Linked DNA regions of Spirosoma aureum. The protein of the gene in region 2 interacts with the protein of the main gene of each other region in a pairwise test. Links are inferred from orthologs where the notes say so. Each region holds a gene or a part of one and is shown on either strand. Other genes may lie near its edges.

Region 1 (9,720 bases), 3.1 Mb from region 2 along the record:
GACACTTAATTCAAAATTATAATTACCTGTCTCTCCGCCTGTGTTCGCCATAAAAACAATATCGCCGTTTTTTCGACGCTCAAACTTCAGGTCGGGATTGTCCTGGCAAAAGCGAAAGAACTCATCATCGTTCATCCGCAAATCTTCTGGCAAATGCACCCGTATTGATTCCATACCTTCTGTTATTAAGCAATCAAACTTACGATATTATTTACTAAATATTGGCAATGGCGCGTTCAGCTCCTTCCTGGTATTCTTCTTCAATCTTGGCCACTTCGGCAGGTTTAATCTCCGGGTCGAATAGACGCGTTTCCAGCGCTTCCTTCTCAGTTACCTCAAAGAAGCGCTGGTGTAGATTAAAGGGTTGGCCACCAGTGGGTACTTGGCATTTTTTAAAGTCGCCATCTTCCATCAATTCATACGAATTGACGTTATCTTTCAGGTTATAGTCCAGAATTAGGATCGCTAACTGCTTCACACGATGGTCGGCCAGGAAAAACAGCGATTCAATCCGCCGATCAAAACTCCGTACCATTACGTCGGCGCTACCACCGTATATCTTTGGATCACCGTTATTATGAAAATAATAAATCCGGGTATGTTCCAGAAAATCGCCAACGATCGACCGAACCGTAATGTTCTCACTGAGGCCGGTTCGGTGGGGACGTAAACAGCAAATACTTCTGACAATGAGTCGAATAGGAACGCCTGCCTGCGACGCTTTGTACAATTCGTCGATCACCAGTTTGTCTTCCAGCGAATTGACCTTTATACAGATACCACTCGGTAAACCACGCTGGGCGTTATCAGCTTCGACCCTGATCAATCGAAGTAACTGTTCGCGCATGTCGCGGGGAGCCGTAATGAGGTACTGGTATTCGTTGGGCAGGGAATGGCCCGTTATAACGTTAAAAAACTCGGAGATATCGTGCGTATAGGTCTCATTGGTTGTCAGGAGGCCAATGTCCGTATATAACTTCGATGTATCTTCATTGTAATTACCAGTGGCCATATGGGCATAGCGTACTACACGGCTGCCTTCATTGCGTACGACCAGCAGAAGTTTGGTGTGCGTTTTATATCGGCTGATCCCATAAATCACAAAGCATCCGGCTTTTTGCAGGCGCTGGGCTTCACGAATATTATTCTCTTCATCGAAGCGCGCTTTCACTTCAAACAGTACCGAAACGTGTTTGCCATTTTCAGCCGCTTTCAACAGCGCTTCAGTAACGCGTGATCGCTTGGCCAGCCGGTAAACGGTAATTTTAATAGCCAGTACATGCGGATCTTCCGCAGCCTGTTCGAGAAGTTGTAATACGGGCTCGAAATTGTTGTAAGGGTGATGAAGTAGTAAGTCGCGCTGTTTAATTATCTCAAAAATATCGTCGTTTTTGTCGCGGCCGAGACCCAGCGGTGGAACGGGTGCATGAGGCCGAGGCATGTCATCTTTGAATTCCGGATGGCCGATGATTTGCCAGAAGGCCGAAAAATCGAGCATTGTCTTCGACTCAAAAATATTCAGGTCATCGATTTCCCAGCGCTTTTTGAGCAGGTTCATCATCCAGGGTGAAGCCACCTGACCGTTGCTGTCTGTTTCAACCTCCACACGGGTTACACGACCGAGCCGGCGACTTTTGATTTTCTGCCGTACTTCGTCCAGAAAATCGACTTCATCATCATCGTTTTCGTCGAGCGTAAAGTCGCCGTTACGCGTGATCCGAAATAGGTTAACGGAAAGAATTTCGACGTTACGGTAGAGCTTTTTTATATTTTGTCTGACGATTTCTTCAATTGGGACGAACACAATAGTATCCTCACGCTCGAATGACAGAAAGCGCGGCAGGTTGGCCGGAATCTGCACAAACGATAACCGTTGTCGATCATCTTCATCTTCTGAACGCAGACTCTGGAGGTTAGCGCCGTCCGGATTTTGCGTCACCACACCAAATATGAGCACTTTAGCTAACAGCACCGGAAACGTGTGCGTATAGTCGTAGAGCATTGGTGTCAATGTTGGATAGATTGCCCGATCGAAATAGCCTGTCGCTTCCGTTTTTTCGTCGGCGGTAAGGTCGCTATAGCTGGCTAGCTGAAGACCATTTTCGAGGAACAGGGGCAACAACTGATCTGTAAATACAGCCTGCTGGTCGCGGAAAAACTGCTGGGAAGTCGTGTATAATGCTTTCCGAAAGGGCACTTCGCGTAAACCGGAATAATCGACACGCTGTTTATGGTAATCGAGGTAGTTGTATAGACTTCCAACCCGGATCATAAAGAACTCATCCAGATTCGAGGCTGAAATCGCGAGGAATTTCAATCGTTCCATGAGCGTCCGATCCTGAAGAGGAGGTTCGACACGTCGGGCCTGGTCCAGCACCCGTTCATTGAATTTAAGCCAGCTTAAATCGCGGCTGAGGTAGTCACTTTGATCAATGACACTACTAACTTTTTCGCTAACCTTTGCCATTTTGTCGGTTACTGTCGTGGCTTGATCTTGCTGACGGTGAGTAAAACGGGAAACAATGTTACCCAGTATCGTACGGTTGGGATTAAGGGAATAACGCATACTGAATTTAGAACTTTGAAGTAAAACAAAAAAGCGGGCTTTTCAGCCCGCTCTATGTTATCTTTCGGTTAAACATCCACTCGGGCATATTTAGCGTTTCGTTCGATGAAGTCGCGTCGGGGAGCAACTTCATCGCCCATCAGGGTTGAAAAGACGTGATCAGCATCGGCGGCCGACTCGACGGTCACAATCTTGAGGCTTCGCGTGTCGGGGTTCATCGTCGTGCTCCAGAGCTGTTCGGCGTTCATCTCACCCAGACCTTTATAACGCTGTACACCTACGTTTTCTTCTCGACCGCTACCGGCAAGTTCTTTAACGGCTACTTCGCGCTGAGCTTCAGTCCAGCAATACCGTTCTTCTTTGCCTTTTTTGACAAGATAGAGTGGTGGCTGAGCAATATAGATATAGCCATTATCGATGAGCGCTTTCATGTTGCGATAGAAAAGCGTCAGGATCAGTGTCCGGATGTGACTACCATCAACGTCGGCATCGGTCATGATAATGATTTTGTGGTAGCGAAGCTTTTCCAGGTTCATTACCGTTTCATCATCTTTCTTTTCGAGCCGCACGCCGAGAGCCGTCCATATATTCTTGATCTCTTCGTTTTCGTAGATCTTGTGCTCCATTGCCTTCTCGACGTTCAGGATTTTACCGCGCAGTGGCAGAATCGCCTGAAACGCCCGGTTGCGGCCCTGTTTGGCCGTTCCACCAGCGGAGTCACCCTCTACGAGGTAAAGTTCACACTTTTCCGGATCGGTGTCGGAGCAGTCGGCAAGCTTACCGGGCAGACCCATACCACCCATAAAGTCCTTGCGTTCGGTCATGATACGCTTGTAGGCCAGATCAGCGGCAATCCGCGCCTGAGCCGACACAAGCACTTTCTTCACGATACCGGCTGCCGTCTTTGGGTTTTCTTCCAGCCAGGTTTCCAGCAGGTCGGCCATTGTCTGGCTAACCGCACTGACTACTTCCTGATTGCCCAGCTTGGTTTTGGTCTGCCCTTCAAATTGAGGCTCCTGAACTTTCACCGAGATAACAGCGGTGAGTCCTTTGCGGAAGTCTTCACCACTAAATGCTACTTTTCCGGAATTCTTGGGCAATACGCCGGGGTTTTTGTCGGCATAGTTCTTCAAGACTCGCGTTAGTGCCGAGCGGAAGCCCTGTACGTGTGTACCGCCTTCGTGTGTATTGATGTTGTTGACATACGACAGGACATTTTCGCCTGCTTCGTAATTATACACCAAAGCAACCTGTACGGGAGTAGCGCCTTTCGTGCTCTCCATGTAAATGGGCTTCATGCCATCAAGGGCAGGGCGGGTTTCATCCAGATATTGCACGAATTCGACCAGACCACCTTCTGAAAAGAAATCGTCCTGGCGGATAGGCTCACCGGCTTCATCCAATTCCCGCAGATCTTTCAGGAAAACGTGAATACCCTTGTTCAGGTAAGCCAGTTCACGCAGTCGACCGGCTACTGTGTCGTACTTATATACTGTATCGGTAAAAATGCTGGCGTCAGGCTTGAAATGCGTCGTAGTACCTGTATCGGTGGCATCACCAATGACGCGTACATCGTACTGAGGGACGCCAATTTTATATTCCTGTTCAAAAATTTTGCCTTCGCGGTGAACTTCTACACGAACGTCGGTCGAGAGTGCATTTACGCAGGAAACACCAACGCCGTGCAGACCTCCGGATACTTTATATGTGTCTTTATCGAACTTACCACCGGCGTGTAATATCGTCATGGCAATTTCGAGTGCCGACTTACCCATTTTGGTATTGATACCTGTTGGGATACCCCGGCCATTATCCTGTACCGTAACCGAGTTGTCAGGATTAATTGCTACTGTTATCTTGTCGCAGTAGCCCGCTAAAGCCTCGTCAATAGAGTTATCAACAACTTCCCAGATGAGGTGGTGCAAGCCGCGCGTACCTACGTCGCCAATATACATGGATGGACGTTTGCGAACGGCTTCCAGACCTTCTAACACCTGGATGTTATCGGCACCATAGTTGCCTAGCGCGGTTTCAACGGGAGCATCTGCTTCAATCAGTTCGTTGGTCATATCGGAATGGGAGCGTGTCTGAAATTTGTTGTTTATGGCTCAATAAATGGCAAATTCAGGTGAGCCTAACAGATTGTAAAAATACAAAAATAATTTGTCTTTTCCTAGGTCTTTTGGTAAGATTGCCTTAATATACGTAAAATTATTTTATTCCCCAATTTGCCCGATAAGTAGTGGATTTTAGCGGGTTTATGGTCGATTTACGGCCTATTTTCTGATAGTTGATCATCCAATCAATGACGCTATAAATGACATTTTTTATCGGCTTTTTTTAGCGGGGGGATTTCTCGAAAAAGTATTATTAGCCGACATGGAATTTGCCGATGATCAGCGCTCATTATTGTGTGTTGATCATAAAACTTAGCGGGAGGCCCAGGAACAGAACAGGATGCTTCGAACGGTACCCAATCTGACAAAAATAAAGCCAGGTCTCCTGAAGGCCTGGCTTTGTTAGGATGGATTAAAAAACGCTATTAGTCTTCGGGATAAGGGATATAAACAAAGCCGGCAAAATCGCCATGTACGACAAATAAACAGCAATATTCATCCGGTTGCTTGTAATTCTCTTTCCACAAATCCAGCGATTCTGCACCAATCAGGGCACGTTGGATGAACTCGTCCAGAAACGATGCTTTATAGTTCCATTGATTGTCGAGCTCAGTGGCCCCAATCAATAACTGACCTACCGGAACATCACGGCGTGATGCGACAAAAATCGGAAATTCCGAGAAGCCACGTTTCCTGATCTGGTACGAAGCCTCTTTCAACTGATCGGCTACTTTGATGAAATCCGACGATATCACACCCATCAACTCTTTGTTGACATCATACGAATTGGCATCGTCGAGTAGGGTATTTTCGTTGCTATGGTTAATCATGTTAAAAAGTTTTCACCGGGTCGCCGGTGCGGTTTTCAGTTTCAGTACTGTCGCGCCAGTAAGGCTTACCTCCTACAGATGCCTATAAACTGAAGACGTTGTAAAACTTAAAATCGGGCTGCCAGCAACAGGTCCAAATCCTTGAAGCGCATGTTGAACTTCCGGGCGATGTAGGCGTTGGTGAGCGTTCCCTTATGAGCATAAACACCTTTCATGAACCAACGGTTCGCATACATCATCTGCTCAATACCACCCGTAGTACCAGTTTCAAGCAGAAAAGGTAAAAAGATGTTACTGAGGGCCATGCTGGCCGTGTAGGCGACGCGTGCTGCAATATTGGGTACACAGTAGTGGATGACACCCATGTGCTTAAATGTGGGGTGTTTATGGGTCGTCATTCGTGAGGTTTCGAAGTTGCCGCCCTGATCGATTGACACGTCGATGATCACAGAACCCGGTTTCATGCGGCTAATCATCTCCTCGGTTACAACAATCGGACTTAGGCCATCTTCTGCCCGCATGGCACCAATGACCACATCTGCGCGCTGAATGGCTTCCGCTAGTGTGTCGGAGTCGATAATAGACGTGTAGACGTGTTGGCCAACGGAATATTTGAGCCGCTGAAGCTTGTACAGATGCTTGTCGAACACCTTCACGTCGGACCCCATACCCAGGGCCGTCCGGACAGCATATTCGGTAACGGTTCCGGCTCCGAGCATCACTACTTTGGTGGGAGGTACTCCCGTAATGCCACCCAGAATAATGCCCCGCCCATTATCGGCGTTGCTCAGGTATTCACCGGCAATCAACATGACGGTACTGCCTGCAATCTCGCTCATCGAGCGGATAATAAGCATATTGCCGGCCTGATCTTCAATGTATTCATACCCGAACGCTGTCAGGTTTTTGTTGTTGATTTTTTCGAAATAACCCCGGTCGTGAGCAGGTAAATTCAGGGCTGAAATAACCGTACTGCCTGATTTTATGTGGTCGAACTCCGACTCGACGAGTGGTTCAACTTTTAAAATCAGATTGGCCTCATATACTTCCTGGGGTGATTGCGCAACTTGTGCTCCGGCTTCACTGTATTCCGTATCCGAGAATTTGGCTTTTTCGCCAGCTCCTTTTTCAACGATTACATTGTGGCCGTTACGGACCAGAATGGCCACGGCTTCGGGCGTGAGTGCGATACGGTTCTCCTGAAGTGATACTTCTTTCGGCAGACCGATAAGTAAACCGTTCCGACTGGTCTTTACGGCCATCGGAGCTTCTTTGGGATATAAGGCTGTTTGCTTAGCCAATTCCTCGAATCCAGTCACTTGCTAATCGTTTTCAGTTTTCGGTAGATAGAAACATGAATAGGTACAAGCCTACCCTTCGAAAACTAGTCAACTGATAAAGTTTCCACCGTTCGGCGGCCGACATGATCGGCTGAAAGATGGATCTGATAGTAGGTGGCAGGCCACAGCGATTCGATGCGTTCCGGCCACTCAATGAAACAATAATCACCTGAATCAAAATACTCTTCGATACCAATGTCCAGCGCTTCGGCTTCATTGCGGAGTCGGTAGCAATCGAAGTGATAGACCGACCTGCCTTCGTGCGTTGTATACTCGTTAACAATCGAAAAGGTTGGACTTTGTACCATACTGACGACACCTAATGCCCGGCAAAGTGCTTTAATCAGTGTTGTTTTACCAGCACCCATCTCGCCTTCAAACAGCCATACCGAATACTTTCGTCCTTCGGCCAGTAATTGATGAGCAACCGTATCTAATTCGTCGAGTCGATGAAAGTGTAACGTCATAATCCGGCATTGATCTGGATTAGTCAATTTAGCCCAAGTCAGTTAGGGTCGAGTCAATACGAAATGAATCAACCCGTATCCAGAAACTAACAGCCTGCAAAGATACAGATTTTTAGGAGGTCCACTCTTTTCGCATTGGTTTACTTAATAGCTTCTTAGCTTCCGGGTCGTTTCAGGGGTTAGTGATGCATCTCAACACTATTTCTGGAGCCCTTGACCCCCCATTGCCAGAAAGCTGTTTAAGCAATGTCCGATGATTGGGCTGGGCGGATAAAAATTTCCATAAACCGGGATTCTAGCGACAAAAAAAGTGGGCAGCCGAACACCTTTATTTGTTCACTGCCCACTGGTGCTGCTTATATGAAATTAATAGCCAGGATTCTGTTTTAGTGTTTCCTTGCCACTAATCTTACTATTCAAAATCTCCTGCAATGGAATCGGGTAATATTCGTGCTTTCCTTTTGAGAAGGAGGCTCCGTTAAAATACGTGCGTAATCTGGCCTCTTTCGCCATATACGCATTCAGAGTCTGATCAGCTATACCCCAGCGCACGAGATCAAAGAAGCGGTGACCTTCCATGCCAAATTCCAGTCTATGCTCGAACCGTACGGCCGTGCGGGCTGCGGCTTTATCGGCCCAGGGGGTCGTATACTGGCTAATGACATAATTAGCCGCTGGCTTACCGTCATCCAGTTTCACAAAACCATCGGGATTAGCAGCCCGTTTCCGGATCACGTTGACGTATTCCCTGGCTTTTTCGAGGCTTCCTACTTCAATTTCACACTCAGCCAGCCAGAGGTATACGTGCGATAAACGGATCATCCGGTAATTATTGGCGTTCAGACGCGAATTGCTGGCGAAGGTGTTCGTGCCGACATCTGTCTTATAGAATAAGTGCTTTTTGCCTTCATAAGGGCCGCCATTGCCCTGGTCGCGTACCCACGACTTTCCAGGCATTATTCCCCAATCGAGAAATGGAATGCCGCGTCGGCCAACTGTCCAGTCCAGACGTGGGTCAAGTGTACCCGCGTAAGGTGTGAACGGCTGTGTCGACTCAATGCCCTGATCGCTTATTACATCCGAATCATTGAACGTTGCGGGCATTGGCAAGCCATTGGCGTCGGTTTTGAACGCATTGACCAGGTTCTGTGCGGGCTGGAAAAAGCCACAGCAGGTGGTCGGACCGGCATACGGGTAGTTCAGCACAGCTCCATTGTTGCCGTTTTCACCTGTACCGTCATTAACCGAATACTGAATCTCAAAAATTGACTCCGAATTATTATTCGTTACCGTCTTGAAATTATCATGGTACCTGTCCATCAGCTTGTACTTCCCGCTGGCAAGAACGGCTTCCAGCAACGGTTTGGCCTCTGCCCATTTCTGCTGAAAAACATAGGCTTTAGCCAACAAGGCTGCGGCAGCCCATTTGGTTACCCGACCTTTCTGCGACTGTACTTCGGGCAGATTGTCGTAAGCAAATTTCAGATCATCAACAATATTGGGCCATATGTCTTTGTCATTAGGCACTTTCGTACTGTTCAGATCGAGCGGATTATAGATTTTTTCATCGATGTAGGGTACCATGTTGAACATTTTTTTCGCTTCAAAATGGTAATGACCCCGCAGACAGCGTGCCTGGGCAATCGCCTGGGTCTTCTCGTCATTGCTCATGTCGGTTGCTTTGGCAACGGCCTGGATCACATCATTCGAGCGGGCTACACCATCGTATACAACCCGCCACTTACCCCGGAAGTAGGTGTTGTCGGGCTGAATGTTTTTGTATTCGATGTAGCCTGCTTCCGGCTGATCGCCTGAGGTAGATCCTTTGTAAGCATCATCAGCAGCTATACTGCCATAAACCCAGTTGTCGGCCGAGCTATGGTACGATGTTCCGCCGGAACCCCAACCGTCCAGTAACGAGTAGGCTCCCGTAAGCAGATAGCCGACGCCAACACGGTTATAAAAGTTTTCGGCACCTAGTACAGCCTTGGGTTGTACGTCAAGGAAAGACTCTTTACAGCCTGTAACAAAGCCAATTGTTAACAGACAGGCTAATACAGTTATTTTTTTCATGATGTAAGATCAGATTAAGTCAAGGGATTAGAACGCCAGATTTAGGCCCACAAGCAGGGTTTTGGCAACCGGATAAGCCGCTTCATCCACACCAATGTGCCGGTCGTTGCCGGTACCTCCTGAATCACGCAGGTTGATTTCAGGGTCCAGCCCCGTGTACTTAGTTGCCGTCAGCAGATTCTGACCTTGTACATAAATAGTCGCATTGCTTACCCCTAACCGGCTCATCAACGTGCGGGGCAGGTTGTAGGACAACTGAACGTTTTTGAGCCGCAGGTAACCACCCGGTTCCAGATAATAGGTAGATGGGTTGGAGCTTATCGCGTC
Region 2 (9,860 bases):
GCAGTGCATTCATGACACCGAGGTTCGTTACGGGCCGGGTAACCTGTTTCTGGTGGCACCGAATGACACGCATACCTTTAAGATCGAAACAACCTCGCGGTTTTTCTTTATCCGGTTTAACAACGGTTACATTCAGGCATCCAAACAGGATAACGGGCTGGTTCAGCGACTGGAGCTGATTTTACAGAACGCACGCCATGAACCCGGTTGTTTACTCCGGAATGAAGCCGACGAACGGGCGGTCGCGCAGCTGATGGAGATCATTCTGCACGAGCATCTGCGTAAGGATCTGTATCATAAAGAACTGATCGGGCAGTTGGTGAATACCCTGCTGGTGATCATCGCCCGGAACATTTCGCAGGCGTTTCCGGCGGTTATCGATGAAACCAGCGAAGAAAAAGCGATTGACATCCTGCAGTACATTCAATCCAATATTTACTATCCTGAGAAATTGCGGGTGGAGGCAATCAGTGCACACCTGGGCTTATCGGAAACGTATCTGGGTCGTTATTTTAAGAAACATGCGCATGAAACCCTACAGCAGTATATCCTGAACTATAAGCTGAAACTGGTTGAGAACCGCCTGGTGCACAGTCAGATGCGCATTAAGGAAATCGCCGATGAGTTCGGCTTTACCGATAAGAGTCACCTGAACCGGATCTTTAAGAAATACAGGGGCGTTAATCCCACCAGCTTCAGGCAGTCAGCCAAAGCCGTTGTTTAGTCTAATCCGCCCGAAATCCTGCAGCACGATCCTGATGCTTGTCTACCGAATTACAAAAGCTATTTATGCCGACCGGCTGGTTGCCTCCGGAGGAGCGGCCCGCTGGAACAGCCGGGGCCAGTTCGTGCTGTATACAGCTGCCACGCGCGCGCTTGCCTGTCTGGAGAACGTAGTGCACCGCAGTGGCGAAGGCTTACAGGATACCTTTCGGGTGATGGTTATTGCTATTCCCGACACGGTGTTGATCACGGAACTGCTCCCGGAAACGCTGCCCGCCGACTGGTTTGACTTCGGGCAGTACGATGCCTGTCAGCGGATAGGAGGGGAGTGGCTGATGAGCGGCCGATCGGCGGTTTTGCGGGTTCCGTCAGCGATCATCGCCAACGAATGGAATTACCTGCTCAATCCGGCTCATCCCGAATTTAGCCGCATTACCCTACAGCGTACGGAGCCGTTTCTGTTTGATCCGCGTATCAAATCCTGACGGGGAATCAACGCATTTCAACCGCAAGCGCTTTACGGACAAATACTTGAACGCACTCCGGGAAATCGTTTCGTACAGGGGTATGTTTTAGATGAAATAGAATTGTATTTCGTTTAGATAATAACCGGTCCGATCAGCGTTGATCCGGTGATTTAGGAATGGGATTATTTTAGTTGTTTTATGTCAGTATAGCCAGTTTCTACGGCATTATTTCGCTTTTCTTGTAAAAATTTTGTATATTTGTCTACAAAGCGGCCTGCACATCGTATGCGAGCCGGAATAGTAATTTTCTGCGAAACTCCAACTTGAACATGGCGGAAGAAAATCCCGACCTCGAATCTCCCAGTAACATCATTCCCATTAACATTGAGGACGAAATGCGTGGGGCCTACATTGATTATTCAATGTCGGTTATCATCTCGCGTGCCCTTCCAGACGTTCGTGACGGTTTGAAGCCGGTTCACCGTCGGGTGTTATTTGGCATGGCCGAACTGGGCGTTAACTACAATAAGCCCCATAAGAAATCGGCCCGTATTGTGGGGGAAGTATTGGGTAAATACCACCCGCACGGTGACTCATCCGTTTACGACACCATGGTCCGTATGGCCCAGGACTGGTCGTTGCGGTATCCACTCGTGGACGGTCAGGGTAACTTTGGGTCCATTGACGGCGACTCACCAGCGGCAATGCGGTATACCGAAGCCCGGTTAAAGCGGATTGCTGAAGAGTTGCTGACCGATATTTATAAGGAAACGGTTGATTTTCAACCCAACTTCGACGATTCGCTTCAGGAGCCGTCGGTGATGCCGGCTAAGTTGCCCAACCTGCTGCTCAACGGCTCGTCGGGTATCGCGGTCGGGATGGCGACCAACATGGCTCCCCACAACCTGACCGAAGTTGTCGATGGCATCATTGCCTATCTCGACAATAACGAGATCACGATTGAAGAACTGATGCAGTTCGTCAAAGCACCCGATTTTCCGACGGGGGCAACCATTTATGGCATGGAGGGCGTTAAGTCGGCCTTTAAGACCGGTCGCGGTCGGGTGGTCATGCGTGCCAACGCAACCATCGAAGAAAATCGCGGTAAAACCCAGATCATTGTCACGGATGTGCCGTACATGGTCAATAAAGCGGTGATGCTCGAGAAAACGGCTGAGCTGATCAATGATAAAAAGATCGAAGGCATTATGGCCTTCCGGGATGAGTCGGACCGGGATGGCCTTCGGGTCGTATATGACCTCCGTAAAGATGCCATACCGAACGTTGTTCTGAACAACCTCTATAAACATACTGCGCTGCAATCGTCCTTCAGCATCAACAATGTCGCGCTCGTGAAAGGGCGGCCGATGTTGCTCAACCTGAAGGATATGATGAAGTATTACGTCGAGCATCGGTTCGAGGTAGTTACCCGACGGACGCAGTACGAACTTCGTGAGGCTGAGAAACGGGCGCATATCCTGGAAGGGTTACTGATTGCCCTGGACAATATCGATGCGGTTATTAACCTGATCCGTTCATCGCGTGATCCGGAAGTAGCCCGCACCGGTCTGATGCAGCAGTTCTCCCTGAGCGATCTTCAGGCGAAAGCGATCCTGGAAATGCGTCTGCAACGGCTGACTGGTCTGGAACGCGACAAGCTACAGGCGGAATACGACGAGCTGATGAGCGTGATTGCCGATCTGAAAGCGATTCTGGCGAATGAAGAACGGAAACGGCAGGTTATCAAAGATGAACTGATCGATATTCGGGCCCGCTACGGGGACGAACGCCGGACGCAGATCAACCCCCTCGGTGATGGGAATATCAGTGACCTGTCGCTGATTGCCGATGAGGACATGATCATTACGATCTCGCACGAAGGGTATATCAAGCGGACGCCAACCACCGAATACCGGTCGCAGGGACGGGGTGGAGTAGGAGCGAAGGCTGCGGCTACCAAAGAGGAAGACTTTACGGAACACCTCTTTACGGCTACCATGCATAACACACTGCTGGCTTTTACACAGAAGGGTCGGTTGTACTGGCTGCCCGTTTACGAACTGCCGGAGGGGTCCCGCCTGTCGAAGGGTCGGCCACTGGCTAACTTTATCAATATCGAATCCGACGATAAGGTACGGGCCGTTATCAACGTAACGGATCTGAAAAACGAGGACTACATCAACAATAATTACCTTGTGATGTGTACGCGGAAGGGCACCATCAAGAAGACCATGCTGGAGGCCTACTCCCGGCCGCGTCAGAATGGTATCATTGCCATCACGATCGATGAGGACGATCAACTGCTGGGTGTGTGTCTGACAAACGGCGACAACGATATTGTTATCGCATCGAGTGCCGGGAAGGCGGTCCGTTTCCACGAAAGCCGTGTTCGCCCGATGGGCCGTACGGCGGCTGGTGTCCGGGGTATTTCGCTGGATGACGAAGACAAAACGGATCACGTGATCGGCATGGTTTGCATTGCGTCGGCGGATGCCCAGTTGCTGGTCGTTTCGGAGAAAGGCTACGGCAAACGCTCGGCGATCGATGGATACCGGGTGACAAACCGGGGTGCCAAAGGAGTTGGCACGTTAAAAGTGACCGAAAAGGTTGGGCGGTTAGTGGCCGTACTCGATGTGGCAGATAACGATGACCTGATGATTATCAATCGATCGGGAATTGCCATCCGGACACCGGTTAATGAGATCAGCGTGATTGGGCGAAATACCCAGGGTGTTCGTTTGATCAGTCTTCGTGATGGCGACGAAATATCGTCCGTAACGAAAATCAAGCAGGAAGAAGTTGAAGACGTGGCTTCGGCCGATACGGAAGAAATAACAGAATAAATCGGTATAAATCGCTTACGTTGAGCGGTATGAGCCGTCGGTGCTGACACTCGAATCAGCCCGGCGGCTCAAACAATTTACGGGTGGTCATGCTTATACAGACAGATTCCGTAATTTCGTTCCTGAAAAATAAACACAACCCCATTTTACACATGAAATCAGTTTTTGTAGTTCTTATAGCCTGTTGCCTGTCTGCAGGAGTACATGCTCAGAACCAGGGTGGGGCAGCTGCTACGTTGGATGCTGCCGCGATGGATGCCGTCAAGAAAGATAAGGAGAAAAGCGACAAGGATATTGCCGATGCGAAAAGTGCGGCCAAAGCCAGCACCTGGATGGATCGGGCCAAAACCTACCAGAACATCGCTGGTCAGTATATCCGCATCGACTCCAGTGCCGCCACAACGGCTTACGAAGCATTCAAGAAGGTAATCGAACTGGATAAAGACAAGAAAGGTGGTCCGGGTAAATTGGCAAAAGAGGCAGAAGAAGCGTTAAAGGGGCAGGCTTTATACGGTGCCTTCATGCAGCAGGGGGTCGCTAAATTCCAGGCGAAGAGTTATCCGGATGCCATCAAGGCAATGACGATGGCGGGTGATATCAATCCGAAAGATACGCTGGCTCCCTTGTATACAGCCATTGCCGCCCAGCAGGTGAAAGACAACGCAACGGCTAAAACCCAACTGGAGAAATACATTGCCGGTGGGGGGAAAGATGCGTCAATCTATGGTTCGCTGGCCATGCTGTACCGGAGCGACAATGAAATTGACAAAGCTCTGGCTACGCTGGACAAAGCCATTGCCATGGCCCCCAACAACAAGGATCTGGGGAACGAGAAGATCAATATTATGCTGACCACAAACCGGATGGATGAAGCCATTACGGGTATGAAGCAAATGGTTGAGAAAGATCCCAGCAATGTTCAGAATCTGGTGAACTTATCGATTGTCTATCATAATGTTGCCGATAAAACAAACGAAGAGGTTCGTAAGCTGGAGGGTGAAACAAAAAAGGGAAGTAATGCCGGTAAGCAACTGGCCGATGCGAAAGCACTGCTTGATACTTATAACGGCGAGGTAACCCGGTTGAGTGGTTTAATTAAAAAGCAACCGAAAAACGCCGATCTGAAACGCCAGCTGGCCGATGTTCAGAAAAAGTCGACGGATCAGAAAGCAACCATTGCCCAGCTGGAAACGGAAGCTAAAGCAGCCGCAGCCAATGCGTCGGCAGCGTCCGAGGGTGAGAAGAAGCTGACGGATTTGAAGCAAAAACTGGCCGAAGAAAAGAAACTGGAGAAAGATTACCTGAATAAAGCGATGGCCGTCGATGCGAATAATTACGATGCCAACTTTAACCTGGGTGTTTTTTACTTTAACGAAGCGGTCGAAATGAAGCGGTCGGTCGATAAGATGGACATGGCAGAATACAGCAAAAACGGAAAAGAGCTGGACGGTAAAGTCTGTGGTAAATTCAAGCAAGCTTTACCATACTTTACAAAAGCCAAGTCAATAAAAGACGAAGCAGATCTGAACGAAAACCTGACGAATCTTCAGAACATTCTGAAGCAGTACGAAGAGAAGAAAGTCGCCTGCATCGAAACGAAAGAATAGGGAATAAGGTCGGTATCGACAGGTGCCGACCTTATTTAATAAAAACTTTACTTAACATAATATAAATTATACAACAAATAAATGAGAGTAATCCACAGGCTTATCAACAACTTATCCACGTGGAACACTAAAGTATTGCTTTACAAGGAGTTAGGTTAAATATGGGCTTGTGAGCCTCTCAATGCGGTTTTTTTACGCGCCTGTTGGCAAAATTTGATGATAATTCACCGAAAAACCAATCGATTATTGATTCGTCATCGGCTAAATCTGGATGAAGAATATAGTATCTGTTTCGGTAAAATTTGGTAAAAATGGAATTAGTCATCTTACTTACTTCTTTACGCGATGCGCTTCTTTTCCCGTAACTGATTTCAGAGAGTGTCATCCCAACCTGGTGCAATAATCAACAAGTTGATTGGATTCTAAACGCAGACAGCAACCCGATTGTACCGCACTAAAAATGGGCGGAATTTCCTTAACATGAATACGTAGTATGCCACACGATAAGACAAAAAAACGGTGTTGAACGAGAGCACCAGCGACGAATCAAGACCTGTCATTTTTCGGCATTCAATGCTTCATAACGTATAAAATCGGGAGTAAAAAATACGGTTGTGATCATGCACAACTATTTTTTAACACATGAATGCGTGCGCAACGTGGCCGACAGTTGAAACGAAAGTATACAAAGTAGAAAGCTTATGGGTTTACCTGGCTGGCTTCATCGAAAAGACGCATCGCCATAAGTCCATTGCCCACCGCACCGCCAGCCCGTATCGCGGCCGCAATAAAAACGGTTTCGGCAATCTCTTCGCGAGTAGCACCTGCCTGAACCGCATTGGTGATGTGGGCTTCAATGCAATAGGCGCATTGAGTTGTCAGGGCAACCGCCACTGACATCAGTTCCCGATACTTGATGGGAATAACACCATCCTTTCGCTCGGCTGTATGTTTTAGGTTTAAGAAAGCTGCAGCTTCTTTTTTAGCTGAATTAATGAGAGTATCCGTATAAGCACGGTCTTTAGGCGTCTGGTATTCGGTCATAGGAGTTAGGATGAACGAGTTAAACAGGAACAGGATCGACGAGGAGTTGATGGATTGATCAACAAAAAAAATAATACGTTTCGTCCCAGACAAGGTGGGAGACTTATTATTTATGATCCTGAAGGGGTGTATTCCCGAAACGAGCCGTCGGTATAAAAAATTAATATTCGTTCTACTTTCTTGTCTGTCGTGGCGGGAACTGGGGCGTAATCTCCACCATCAGGGGTTAGAACGGGTGCTGGTATACTGGGCGGAATCTCGTTCCGCTGGCTGCGAATCGTGATGGGGGGTGGTGTCGAATAAGGCGTATTTGTACTGAATCGTTCAGACCGATCCTGATTCGAGGGCCGTGGTATGCCCCTATCTGAATAGCCAGAAGGAACTGACTGATTCAGGTGGTTCTGATTATCTTCTTCCATAATCCACTCATACCCTAGCTCAGGGAAACGGCGAATTATTTTCTGAATAATATCGAAGCTAGGGCGATTACGACCCGAAAGAATATGAGAAATACTGGAACGCTGTACACCAATTTCATCCGCGAAGTAAGACGGCGATAGATTCTTGTCAATTAGGATCTGTTTAATTTTGTCATTAATTGTCATGAGCTTTCGAAGAACCATAGTATATACAAATATAAAAGTAAATATAGGGATAAATAATTTAAATGTAAATTTACAATACCACAATTAACATAAGTAATTGTGGTATTGTTGTAAATGGTTAATGTAAATAGTAATCTGATATAATGTAAACTAGTGAAATGTTAAACTGACACATTATTCTCGCGGAGTGCATCATTCAACGACGTTTTCAAATCAGTGGATTCTTTTCGCTGTCCAATGATGATGGCACAGGGAACATGAAATTCACCTGCCGGGAATTGTTTAGCATAACTTCCTGGGATAACGACAGAGTTAGCAGGAACGTATCCTCTGTATTCGACTGGTTTAGTACCCGTCACGTCAATTATTTTTGACGAACCCGTGATGGTAACGCCGGCTCCTAAGACAGCCCGCTTCCCAATGCGTGCACCTTCTACCACAATACAACGTGAGCCGACAAATGCGCCATCCTCAATAATAACCGGAGCTGCCTGGGGTGGCTCCAGTACGCCCCCTATACCGACTCCGCCACTGAGGTGAACATCTTTCCCGATCTGGGCGCAGCTTCCTACTGTTGCCCAGGTATCGACCATGGTTCGTTCATCGACGTAAGCGCCAATATTAACATAGGATGGCATAAGGATTACGCCGGGTGCCTGATAGGATCCGTATCGTGCTACCGCTGGCGGAACGACACGTACTTTAGCGTCGGCGAAATTACTTTTTAATGGGATCTTGTCATGAAATGAAAAAATACCGACCTCCTCGGCTTTCATCTGCTGACTGATAAAATAGAGCAGTATGGCTTTTTTTACCCATTCGTTCACCGTCCAGTCTTCATTTTCATGGGCGGGGGGATTTGCTACACGGAGGTCTCCCCTATCTAATTGATTAATTACGTTTTTGATCGTCTGGATAGAATTAGGATCTGCTAAAAGATCTCTGTTTGCCCAGATAGCCTCGATTTCGGTATTCATTTAAGTAAAGAAAAAGTTTATATATAAGCTCATAAGTATCTGATAATCAATATTATAATTTTTTGCACAGAATTTAATTTTGTATTTGATAAATATTATACTACCCCTTTTTTCTTTTGGTTCAAAGATAAGGATTCAACGCGTATAGTTTAAATATAGGCAATTATTTTTTCAAAAGCGATGCAGAACGTGCGTAAGCATTGAGCTATTAACAAGACCGTCCTGTGTAACTTAAGAGCATAAATGATGCCAGATGCATAGGAAAGTTGTTTGTGTAATTATGGGTGTAAAGGAGCAAAGTAAAAATAGTTGACAGCCAGATCCAGGCTGATACATCAACGAAGGATACTCATTGGCTCCTGACCTATGCTATAAGCAGATTTAATAAATCATCGATAAACCAGATTGAGTCAGACCCACCCATAGAAAATAGTTATAAGGGGAAGAGTGGGTTTAGTCACGACGATAGTCAGGATGATCAAATTTGAGAAAGGCGTTTTCGTAAAGGGACTATGTGGTCGAAAGCCCTCACTCGATCCTCATTTGGGGCTGATGAAAAAAGTTGAGAATAAGGGAATATCGCACGGATGAGTTAGACATAAACATCTTATGGAATACGATCAATGCTAATTTAATCAAGAGTTGTAAAACAATTAAACTACCAATAATAGTGATTAGATGCAAGTAAATGGGTAAGGGATGTACTAAAAAAGAATGCTTTAATGAATAGTAGTTACAGCAATAAAGATAATGTTAGTATTACTAGTCTAATGTCTTGGTTAATAGCTAATGGGTCAATTAACTCGTTTATACGAAGGAAATAATGTAGTTGGGTGAAAATATTTGTATTATAACTGAACTGATATCAATTGAAAAAAAAAGAGGCTAAGGGTATGATCCTCTGATTGAAAAGGCTAGTAAGTAGAAGATTCTATTGGATATAACTAAAGAATTAAAAAGAAATAAATCCTTATGAAAAAGAGAATAAATTTTAAGATTTTAGCAAACACATTACCCCTACCCTATTTAGTAATTTCAATAGTAAAAACTTTAGTAAATACTAAATAAAATACTAATTATATTAGCAAAATCTATTTAAATGCTAACATATTTTTAGTAAATTCATAGTTTTATGCTAAAAATCCTCTTTAAATACTAATATTAGTTCTAATTTTTGCTAATATACTTCCTATATACTAAAAATAGGTTTTTTTATAGCGTCCTTTTTAATACGTATATTTGAGCCGAAAACAAACCTATTTTTAGTTCATGGAAAAAATACGCGTTGCCATCAATGGCTTCGGTCGAATCGGTCGTCTTTCGTTCAGACAATTACTTGCCAAGGAAAACATTGAGGTTATTGCTATCAATGACCTGACAGATAACGAAACATTAGCACACCTGTTAAAATATGATTCCGTTCACGGTAGGTTTTCAGGAACTGTACAATCCGATAAAGATAGTATTACCGTCAATGGAACACGCATTCATGCCTATGCAGAGCGTGATCCTAAAAATCTTCCCTGGAAAGAACTAAACATTGATGTCGTTCTTGAATCAACCGGGCGTTTTGTCGATGAAGCCGGGGCTGGTC

Evidence for each region.
Region 1: the proteins of gyrA (region 2) and gyrB interact in binary tests that used the Escherichia coli proteins (3 or more experiments, as listed by UniProt). The link is inferred for Spirosoma aureum from one-to-one orthologs.

The regions. Positions count from the first base shown.
Region 1 is NZ_CP050063.1:1,708,396-1,718,115, forward strand. Bases 2,136-5,096 are described here. They hold gyrB (DNA topoisomerase (ATP-hydrolyzing) subunit B), read right to left. Parts: upstream 4,636-5,096; coding sequence 2,635-4,635; downstream 2,136-2,634. Other genes in these bases: ppk1 (polyphosphate kinase 1), read right to left, coding at 2,136-2,566. Outside these bases: G8759_RS06905 (Uma2 family endonuclease), read right to left, coding at 1-174; more of ppk1, read right to left, coding at 215-2,135; G8759_RS06920 (hypothetical protein), read right to left, coding at 5,109-5,513; G8759_RS06925 (alanine dehydrogenase), read right to left, coding at 5,621-6,832; tRNA (adenosine(37)-N6)-threonylcarbamoyltransferase complex ATPase subunit type 1 TsaE, read right to left, coding at 6,898-7,320; G8759_RS06935 (RagB/SusD family nutrient uptake outer membrane protein), read right to left, coding at 7,687-9,393; G8759_RS06940 (SusC/RagA family TonB-linked outer membrane protein), read right to left, coding at 9,421-9,720. UniProt on the Escherichia coli protein: DNA gyrase negatively supercoils closed circular double-stranded DNA in an ATP-dependent manner to maintain chromosomes in an underwound state.
Region 2 is NZ_CP050063.1:4,854,909-4,864,768, reverse strand. What follows is about bases 1,176-4,276. They hold gyrA (DNA gyrase subunit A), read left to right. Parts: upstream 1,176-1,519; coding sequence 1,520-4,033; downstream 4,034-4,276. Other genes in these bases: G8759_RS19180 (tetratricopeptide repeat protein), read left to right, coding at 4,186-4,276; G8759_RS19190 (RES family NAD+ phosphorylase), read left to right, coding at 1,176-1,208. Outside these bases: G8759_RS19195 (AraC family transcriptional regulator), read left to right, coding at 1-724; more of G8759_RS19190, read left to right, coding at 759-1,175; more of G8759_RS19180, read left to right, coding at 4,277-5,640; G8759_RS19175 (carboxymuconolactone decarboxylase family protein), read right to left, coding at 6,340-6,777; G8759_RS19170 (helix-turn-helix transcriptional regulator), read right to left, coding at 6,795-7,307; G8759_RS19165 (2,3,4,5-tetrahydropyridine-2,6-dicarboxylate N-succinyltransferase), read right to left, coding at 7,451-8,266; gap (type I glyceraldehyde-3-phosphate dehydrogenase), read left to right, coding at 9,536-9,860. UniProt on the Escherichia coli protein: A type II topoisomerase that negatively supercoils closed circular double-stranded (ds) DNA in an ATP-dependent manner to maintain chromosomes in an underwound state.